2 linked regions of the Latilactobacillus sakei subsp. sakei DSM 20017 = JCM 1157 genome follow. The protein of the gene in region 1 interacts with the protein of each later gene in a pairwise test. Links are inferred from orthologs where the notes say so. Each region holds a gene or a part of one and is shown in the gene's direction. Other genes may lie near its edges.

The links. The genes of interacting proteins can lie anywhere in the genome.
Region 2: the proteins of leuS (region 1) and ligA interact in binary tests that used the Escherichia coli proteins (3 or more experiments, as listed by UniProt). The link is inferred for Latilactobacillus sakei subsp. sakei DSM 20017 = JCM 1157 from one-to-one orthologs.

The regions. Positions count from the first base shown.
Region 1 is NZ_AP017929.1:1,021,419-1,027,783, forward strand. What follows is about bases 1,535-4,595. They hold leuS (leucine--tRNA ligase), read left to right. Parts: upstream 1,535-1,883; coding sequence 1,884-4,307; downstream 4,308-4,595. Other genes in these bases: LEUCM_RS05115 (LysM peptidoglycan-binding domain-containing protein), read left to right, coding at 1,535-1,551. Also shown: more of LEUCM_RS05115, read left to right, coding at 1-1,534; LEUCM_RS05130 (winged helix-turn-helix transcriptional regulator), read right to left, coding at 6,255-6,365.
Region 2 is NZ_AP017929.1:908,611-912,847, forward strand. What follows is about bases 1,260-4,237. They hold ligA (NAD-dependent DNA ligase LigA), read left to right. Parts: upstream 1,260-1,720; coding sequence 1,721-3,754; downstream 3,755-4,237. Other genes in these bases: LEUCM_RS04520 (CamS family sex pheromone protein), read left to right, coding at 3,837-4,237. Also shown: DNA helicase PcrA, read left to right, coding at 1-1,242. UniProt on the Escherichia coli protein: DNA ligase that catalyzes the formation of phosphodiester linkages between 5'-phosphoryl and 3'-hydroxyl groups in double-stranded DNA using NAD as a coenzyme and as the energy source for the reaction.

The DNA.
Region 1 (6,365 bases):
CAAGCCATTATGGCTTATTCATCAACCAGTGCATCAACTTTCATCAATTCAATTGCTAGCTCAGCACGTCAATTAGCAAGTGAAAATGATTTGTATGCTTCAGTAATGATTGCCCAAGCTTCTCTTGAATCAGGTTTTGGGAATAGCGCTTTAGGCAAAGCCCCTAACTACAACTTATTCGGTGTTAAAGGGAGTTACAACGGTAGCTCTGTCTACATGTTAACAAACGAAGATGATGGTCATGGTAATCTTTATCAAATCAACGCTGCTTTCCGTAAATATCCTTCATATTACCAATCACTACAAGATTACGTGCATGTTTTGAAGAATACTTCTTTTGGGTCAACACCTTATTATCAAGGGGCCTTCAAGAGCCACACAACAAGCTATCAAAATGCGACGCAATATCTTCAAGGTCGCTATGCCACAGCTACGAACTATGCAGCTAGTTTAAATCGCCTTATCCAACAATATAACTTAACGCAATATGATACACCTGCTACAAGTGGTAATAATGGTGGTACGGGCACAACACCAACGAACCCAACAACACCAACTAAACCAACGAATGGTGAAAAGTATACGGTTAAAGCTGGCGATTCAGTTTACGGCATCGCTAAACGTTATGGGATTTCAATGAGTACTTTAATTAGCTGGAATAACATTAAAAATAATATGATTCACCCTGGTGATGTCTTAATCGTTTCGGCTAACAAACCAACAACACCAACGAATCCGACGACACCAACCAACCCAACGAATCCAAAAAAACCAGCAAATGGTGAAAAATACACAGTTAAAGCCGGCGATTCAGTTTACGGCATTGCTAAGCGTTACGGTATTTCAATGAATACGTTAATTAGCTGGAATAACATTAAAAATAACATGATCCACCCGGGCGATGTTTTGATTGTTTCTGCTAAACAAACAACAAACCCAACAACACCAACGAATCCAACTAAACCGACAAATCCAACGAACCCAACAACACCGGCGAATAACCAAACTTACACGGTTAAGTCTGGCGATTCAGTTTGGGCAATCTCAAACCGCTATGGTGTTTCAATGGCGAACTTAGTGAAGTGGAATAATATCCGTAATAACTTCATCTATCCTGGTCAAAAATTAATTGTTGGTCAAAAATCAACGGGACAAACAACACCGCCAACAAATAACAACAACAATAGCAGTAGTAATAATAACAATGGCTCAACAACGACAACCGCTAAAACCTACAAGGTCAAAGCTGGTGATTCAGTATGGCGGATTTCACAACAATCAGGAATCTCAATGGCTGAATTGGTTCGTTTAAATAACATTAAAAATAATTTTATTTATCCAGGTCAAGTGTTAAAAGTCAGTGCTGGTAAAACAACAACTAACAATAACAACCAAACAACGCCTAATAAAACAAAGTCTTATACCGTTAAATCAGGTGATAGCCTATGGTCAATCGCTCAAAAAAATGGCACGACAATCAGTAAATTAAAGACTGCTAATGGATTACGTTCAGATTTAATCTTAGTTGGCCAAGTCTTGAAATTGAAGTAAGAGTTTGGTATGCTAAGAACAATTATTTAACGTTGAGAGGGATTAGTAGTTAAGTGAAACGTCCAGAGAGCGTGTGGTTAGTGCGAACACGTCGTTGAACTTAGCGAACTCACCTTTGAGTTTTCTATTGAAATCAAGTAGATAGAAACGTCAGCCACGTTACGGCCAGAGAGTTGTTCAGTTTGAACTGGGCAGAACTTAGGTGGCATCGCGGTCAATTCGTCCTATGGTATTTATACCATAGGACTTTTTTGACGTTAAGTGGATTAAAAAAGAGTGCGTCAAAAGTGTCTATACTTTTGAAAGTACGCTAAAAATAAGGAGTGTTTGATATGACTTACGATCATCGCGCAGTTGAACAAAAGTGGCAAGCCTACTGGCAATCACATAAATCTTTTAAAACAACAGAAGATAAAGATAAGAAAAATTTCTACGCATTAGATATGTTCCCATACCCATCAGGACAAGGGTTGCACGTTGGCCATCCTGAAGGCTATACGGCAACTGATATCTTGGCCCGGATGAAACGGATGCAAGGCTTCAACGTGTTGCACCCAATGGGTTGGGATGCATTCGGCTTACCTGCTGAACAATATGCGTTAGATACGGGGAATAACCCTGCTGATTTCACGCAAAAAAATATCAACACTTTCAAACGTCAAATCAATTCATTAGGCTTCTCATACGATTGGGATCGCGAAGTGAATACAACGGATCCTGATTTCTACAAATGGACCCAATGGATTTTTGAAAAAATGTACGAAAAAGGCTTGGCTTATGAAGCCGAAGTTGCTGTTAACTGGAGCCCAGATTTAGGGACAGTTGTGGCCAACGAAGAAGTGATCGACGGTAAAACTGAACGTGGTGGTTATCCTGTTTACCGGAAACCAATGCGTCAATGGATGTTGAAGATTACGGCTTATGCTGATCGTTTAATTGACGACTTAGACCTTGTTGATTGGCCTGAAAGTGTCAAGGATATGCAACGTAACTGGATTGGCCGCTCAAAAGGCGCTGAAGTTTCATTTGCTGTTGAAAACCATGACGCTAATATTGACGTCTTCACAACACGTGCCGACACAATGTTTGGTGTGAGTTACATCGTGATGGCCCCAGAACACAAATTAGTGGCTGACATCACAACGCCTGAACAAAAAGCTGCCGTTGATGCATACTTAAAAGAAATCGAACACAAGAGTGATCTTGAACGGACTGATTTGGCTAAGGACAAAACAGGTGCCTTTACGGGTGCTTATGCCATCAATCCAGTGAACGGCGAACGTTTACCAATCTGGATTTCAGATTACGTTTTAGCTTCATACGGGACTGGTGCTGTCATGGCCGTTCCTGCACATGACCCTCGCGATTGGGAATTTGCCAAGAAATTCGGTTTACCATTGAAACCAGTTGTTTCAGGCGGTAACCCTGAAGAAGCTGTTCACACAGAACCTGGTGTAATGATTAATTCAGATTTTTTAGATGGCTTAGACAAACAAGCTGCTATCGACAAGATGATTCCATGGTTGGTTGAACACAAAGTGGGTCATGAACAAATCAGTTATAAATTACGTGACTGGTTATTCTCACGTCAACGCTACTGGGGTGAACCAATTCCAATTATTCATTGGGAAGATGGCACAACATCTGTCGTTCCAGAAGATCAATTGCCACTTGAGTTACCATTAACAAGTGATATCAAACCTTCTGGTACTGGTGAAAGTCCACTTGCGAACTTAACAGACTGGTTAAACGTGACGGACGAAAATGGTCGTAAAGGCCGTCGTGAAACGAATACAATGCCACAATGGGCTGGTAGTTCATGGTATTACCTCCGTTATATCGATCCTAAGAACCCTGATAAATTGGCTGATTTTGACAAGTTGAAGGACTGGTTACCAGTTGACATGTACATCGGTGGTGCAGAACATGCTGTTCTTCATTTACTATATGTTCGTTTCTGGCACAAATTCTTGTATGATATCGGTGTCGTCCCAACGAAGGAACCATTCCAACATCTATACAATCAAGGGATGATTTTAGGCGATAACCACGAAAAAATGTCTAAATCAAAAGGGAACGTTGTTAACCCTGATGATGTTGTTGATCGTTTTGGTGCTGATACATTACGTCTATACGAAATGTTTATGGGCCCATTAGATGCTTCAATTTCATGGAGTGAAAAGGGCTTAGCTGGCGCTCGTAAATTCTTGGACCGTGTATGGCGTTTATACACAGAAGAAGATACGGACGAAAACGACCAACTTTCAAGTAAGATTGTCGCTGACAACAACGATCAATTGAAGAAGGTTTACAACGAAACCGTTAAGAAAGTCACAGAAGACTTCGAAAGCATGCACTTTAACGTGGCCATTTCACAATTGATGGTCTTCATCAACGATGCTTATAAAGCAGATACATTCCCACGTGAATATGCTGAAGGCTTCGTGAAATTATTAGCCCCAATCGCACCACATATGATGGAAGAATTATGGGCAATGCTTGGTCATGATGATTCAATCAGCTATGTTGATTGGCCAACATTTGACCCAGCAGCATTTATTGCTAATGAAGTGGAAGTCATCTTCCAAGTTAACGGTAAGTTAAAGGCCAAAGTAACAGTGGCTAAAGACACACCGAAGGAAGAATTAGAAGCGATGGCAAAGGCCAACGAAAAAGTAGCCGAATTTATCGCAGATAAGACAGTCCGTAAAGTGATTGCCATTCCAAACAAATTGGTAAATATTGTAGCGAATTAGAGTGCGTTCAAGCTCGGTCAACTTTTGAGCATTATCAGAGGGAAGCGAATAAGCGACGCAGTCGGTTGTTTGATTCACTGGGATAAGCGCAGAAAGTTAGCTTGAAAAGCACGATTCAAAAAGGACAGACAAATTCAATTTTGTCTGTCCTTTTTTCTTATCTAAAGTTAATAGTTAGGAACCTAACAAATACTATTGATCTACAAAACCTTATTTAATAGTATTCTAAAATGATAAAAAGATTAGAAAAGACATTGATTTTCTTCTTTTTTTATTATACGATGATAAGTAAATTTAGATTGTCGGGTTAACCAACAATGGGAATACCTAAATAGAAGGGTTTGAGGAGAATGAAACGGAATTTAAATGCCCGTCAGATGCAGATGATTGCATTAGGTGGGACAATCGGATGGGGGCCAATACGACGATTAAATGGACAGGGCCTTCTGTCTTAATCGCTTATGGCATTGCCGGTCTATTATTGTACTTAATCATGCGCGCTTTGGGGGAAATGTTGTACGTTGATCCAGATACGGGATCGTTTGCGAAATTTGCAACGGAATATATGCACCCCATTTTTGGTTATTTGACAGCTTGGAGTAATGTTTTCCAATTTGTGGTCGTTGGGATGAGTGAAATGATTGCAATCGGTGGCTATCTAGAATTTTGGTGGCCGAATCTGCCAGGGTGGGTTCCAGGTTTAGTCGCAATTACGTTCTTATGTGCCGCTAATCTCATATCGGTCAGCATGTTTGGTGAATTAGAATTCTGGTTTGCCCTAATTAAAGTGGTGACGATTGTGTTAATGATTGTCGCTGGTCTCGGATTAATCATCTTCGGGATTGGAAATCACATGCATCCGGTTGGGATTAGTAATTTATGGACACACGGCTTCTTCACGGGTGGATTCAAAGGCTTTGTCTTTGCCCTTGCGATTGTCCTTGCTTCTTATCAAGGGATTGAATTAATTGGGATTACGGCCGGGGAAGCCGAAAACCCACAAGAAACATTAGTTAAAGCGATTCAATCAACTGTTGCTCGGATCCTCATTTTCTACATCGGTGCTATTTTCGTCATTTTAAGTATTTACCCTTGGAACGAACTCAACCAAGTGGGTTCACCATTTGTCCAAACCTTTGCTAAAATCGGGATTACCGCCGCAGCCTCAATTATTAATTTCGTTGTGATTACAGCGGCCTTATCAGGCGCTAACTCTGGGATTTACAGTGCGAGTCGAATGACGTTTACGTTGGCTAATAATGGGCAATTACCAAAACGCTTCTTGAAACTCAACCGACATGGCGTGCCATTTTATGCGGTTGGTGCGATTTCATTAGGGATTTTAATTGGTGTGATTTTAAACGCGATTCTACCATTGGTTTATCCTAAAGCTGGCAATATCTTCGTCCTTGTTTATAGTTCAAGTGTCTTGCCAGGAATGGTGCCTTGGTTTGTCATCTTAATTAGCCAAATTGCCTTTAGAAAACAACACGCCGAAAAGATGGCAACCCATCCATTTAAAATGCCATGGTCACCATATTCCAACTACATCACGTTGGCGATGTTGTGCTTAACATTAGTTTTCATGTTTATTAATCCAGAAACACGGATCTCATTAATTGTCGGATTAATCTTTTTAGTCTTGATGATCGTTATTTATTTCGTGAAGTTTGGACGTCAAAAAGAATAGAAGAGTGTGCCATAAGTTCAGGATATGACTTATAGAACACGGTTAGACTATCAATATTCAAATAGTGAAGAAGGCGCCAAGACAAGCATTACTTGTCCTGGTGCCTTTTTTGCTATCCAGATTTCTATCGTCTAGACGTGCTTTTTGGTTGCAACAACTTCCGCTTAATCTAAAATTGGCAGTAATCCTAAAACCTTGGATTACTGCCAATTTTGTATTAATGCTCAGTTGCTACCCGCAACCCACAGCGCTCTTTTTTAGTAGATTGGATTAATTTGATCACGATGCAAGACATTGATCGATTCGCCATCTGATTGGCGGCGGTCGATATTATCTTCACCCCATAAGCAGAGTAGGTTCAAAATCTT
Region 2 (4,237 bases), 110 kb from region 1 along the record:
AAGATCCAAGAAGAAATGCAAAAAAATAACCGTAAATACGGCGACTTTGCAGTGTTATATCGGACTAATGCGCAATCTCGGACAATTGAAGAAGCGTTTGTTAAAGCTAACATGCCTTATAAAATGGTCGGCGGACACAAATTCTACGACCGGAAAGAAATTAAGGATATCCTCGCTTATTTACGTTTAGTCGTTAATGCGGCCGATTCAATGAGTTTTGAACGGATCGTCAACAGCCCTAAACGGGGGATTGGCCCTGGCACGCTTGAAAAATTAGGGCAGTTTGCCGATGATCACCAATGGTCATTATTGGAAGCGGCACAAAATGCTGAATTATCAACGATTCCCGCTAGAAGTCGCAATACTTTAATCGACTTTGGGAACGTCATTGGTGATTTAGCGAAGATGCGTGAATTCTTAAACGTGACGGACTTGACCGAACAATTATTGGACAAGACCGGCTACAAGAAGGCACTTGAAGTTGAAAATACACTAGAATCACAAACCCGTTTAGAAAATATTGAAGAATTACTATCTGTAACGAAACAATTTGATGAGCATTATGAACCCGAAGAAGAAGACAGTGATTTATTTGTGGACTTCTTAGCGGAATTATCATTGGTTTCTGATTTGGATTCTGTTGAAGAAGAAGCTAGTGAAGTCACGATGATGACCTTGCATGCGGCTAAAGGCCTTGAGTTCCCAGTAGTCTTTTTAATGGGGATGGAAGAAGGTATTTTCCCACTATCACGGGCGTTATTGGAAGAAGACGAGTTAGAAGAAGAACGGCGTTTGGCGTATGTTGGAATTACCCGTGCTGAAAGTAAGCTTTATTTAACGAATGCTTATTCACGGATGTTGTATGGTCGTCAACAAAGTAACCAAGCTTCACGATTTGTTGGTGAAATTGATGATAAATTATTGGATTACGCGAGCGGCAATGCCGGCAGTATTCCAGAACGTAAGCTACCATTTGGCAAGTCGAATAGCTACGCCAGAGCAACCGCTACGACGTATAACGGGCCTAAAACAACCACTAGTCATAAAATTGCCGATACAACCGGTGGCGATAAGAGTGGTAGTTGGCAAGCGGGCCAAAAAGTCCAACATAAGAAGTGGGGCATTGGCACAGTCGTCAAGGTCAACGGCACAGGCGGCGACCAAGAACTAGACATCGCCTTCAAGGAACAAGGTGTCAAGAGACTACTAGCAAGCTTTGCACCAATAGAAAAAGTAGAATAAAGTGCGCAAGCAGGCGATTATACTCTGAGGATTAGTGTAATACCGCAAATAACCGGAAGAGTACGCTGCTGGAGCACGTTTAAAATCAGAGTGTCTTTTTACACGGGTAGTTTCTGAGTATAGCTCAGTCTGTCAAATAATCGATGCAATCGATTATTTGACAGACGTGGCTAGACGGAAGAAATTGTGTCAAAAACACGTTTAAAATCAGAGTGGCTTTTTGTTGTGTTTAGCAACTGAGCATTAATACAAAATAGCACTTAATCAAGGTTTTAAGATTAAGGGATATTTTAGATTAAGCGGAAGTTGTTACAACAAAAAGCACGTTTCAAAATCAGAGTGCGACGGTAGGCGCCTATATTTTGAGCATTAACTGGATTTGACGAATTGACGATGTAATCGACGATTTGGCAAATTTTGTTAAGCACAGAAATATGCCTAACAGAGCACGTTTCAATCCAACAAAGGAGTGTCCAATATGGGTTTAGCCAAACCAGTTGAAGATTATACCCAGAGTGAGGCGGCTTCACTTGCGCAACAATTGCGCGATCAATTAGCCGACTACAGTCAGGCGTACTATACACAGGATGCGCCCTTAGTGGAAGATCATGTGTACGATGAGTTGTATCGTGATTTAGAGCAGCTCGAAGCCGCTTTTCCGGTGATTGTGACCAATGATTCACCAACTCAAAAAGTCGGTGGCCAAGTCTTACCAGGTTTTACAAAGGTCACGCATGAGATTCCCATGTTATCGATGGGGGATGTCTTTTCTGAAGCCGAGTTGGCAGCGTTTGACCAACGGTTACGAAAAAATACGGCAACGGAAATCGAGTATAATGTCGAGTTAAAAATCGATGGCTTAGCGATTGATTTAATTTATGAAAAAGGCCGCTTTGTCCGGGGGGCCACGCGTGGTAACGGGACAATTGGTGAAGATATTACTCAGAATTTAAAGACAATCAAGGCGATTCCGCAAAAACTAACGCGTCCCGTTTCAATTGAGGTCCGCGGTGAATGTTACATGCCCAAAGCGGCTTTTGCAGATTTGAATCAAAAACGGGAAGCAGAAGGCCAAGAACCGTTTGCTAATCCACGGAACGCGGCGGCTGGTAGTTTACGCCAATTGGATGCTAAGGTGGCAGCTGCGCGTCAATTGAGTGCCTTTATCTATACGATTGTCACGTTTGATGATGTGCAGGCGACAACGCAAAGTGAGGCCCTCCATGTTTTAGCGGAATTAGGCTTTAACGTGAATCCAACGTCTGTTGTTTGTCAAAATATGGCTGAAGTACAGGCATTTATCGAACAATACCAAGGAACACGGAACGATTTGGCGTACGGCATCGATGGGGTTGTGTTAAAAGTAAACGACCTCGCGCTCCAACGTCAATTAGGTAATACAGTCAAAGTGCCCCGTTGGGAAATTGCCTATAAATTTCCACCTGAAGAAGCAGAGACTGTTATTCGTGAAATCGAATGGACTGTTGGCCGAACGGGAGTTGTGACACCAACCGCGGTGATGGATCCGGTTCAACTAGCGGGGACGACCGTTGCGCGGGCATCGCTACACAATGCGGATATGTTACGCGATAAAGATGTCCGCTTGCTTGATACAGTACTTCTGCATAAAGCAGGGGATATTATCCCTGAAATTTCGCAAGTTGTTTTAGCCAAACGCCCTAGCGATAGCCAAGCGTACGGCATACCAACAACTTGTCCATCGTGTGGTCACGATTTAGTGCATCTGGATGAAGAAGTCGCATTACGCTGCATTAATCCAATGTGTCCGGCTCAAATGAAGGAACAACTCACCCATTTTGCTTCCCGGAACGCGATGAATATCGATGGTTTAGGGCCTCGAATCATTACACAACTCTTAGAAAAAGAGTTAATCCACGATGTGGCCGATTTATACCGTTTAACGGCGGATGATTTAGCCCAATTGGATAAATTTAAAGAAAAATCTATTAATAATTTATTAAATGCCATCGATGCTAGTCGTCAGAATTCGCTAGAAAGGTTATTATTTGGGTTAGGGATTCGCCATGTGGGTGCTAAAGCTGCCCGTTTATTGGCTGAACATTTCCAAAACTTAGCAGCCTTGATGGCGAGTGATCAAGAAACCATCATTACGGTTGATACGATTGGCACGATTATTGCCGACAGCCTGGTGACTTATTTTGCGGATAGCCAAGTCCAAACCTTGATGGCAGAATTAGAAGCAGTTGGCGTTAATTTAACTTATACCGGTGTTACTAAAGCCCAAGCAGCAACTAGTGACAGCTATTTTAACGGTAAGACGGTTGTTTTAACGGGTAAATTAGAGCAGTATACACGTGGTGAATTGAAGCAATTGCTTGAAGATAACGGCGCGAAGGTCACAGGTTCTGTTTCTAAGAAGACGGATGCGTTAATTGCGGGTCAAGATGCTGGTAGCAAACTTGAAAAAGCACAGTCATTGGCCATCCCCATTATTAATGAAGCTGATTTAGATAATTATTTGGCGCAGTAGGTAAAGTTCGGTATAATAACCAAGAGCGCGCGTTTAATTTATTTAACGCGCTTTAATCGGAATTAAGGAGGCACCATTCTCAGTGGCAAAGTATAAAATATGGGTCGTTGCAGCAGCAACTCTTTTATTGTTAGCAGGTTGCACAAGTCTTCCAGGCACTTCATCGAGTTCAAGTAGTAAAGCGACTAAAAAATTACAAACAACGGGTAAAGTGACCGATAGTATGTATGAAGGCGTAATTGATAATGGTCAGTATAAAACTAGTCAGACTCGAGGATTAACAACGCAACAGAGTAATACCTCTTTTGATGTTAAGAGTCTTGAGAGTGGGCTTCTTAAACTATCCAAAGAACAATTTCCAACTTCAAAATATGTTTTCCAAGAAGGGCAAAGTTTAAAGACCGCTCAAGCGCAAAAATGGTTAGCACGTAAATCAAAAACGAATACAGAGGGCTTAAACCCCGAGGATAATGGTCAAAAAGA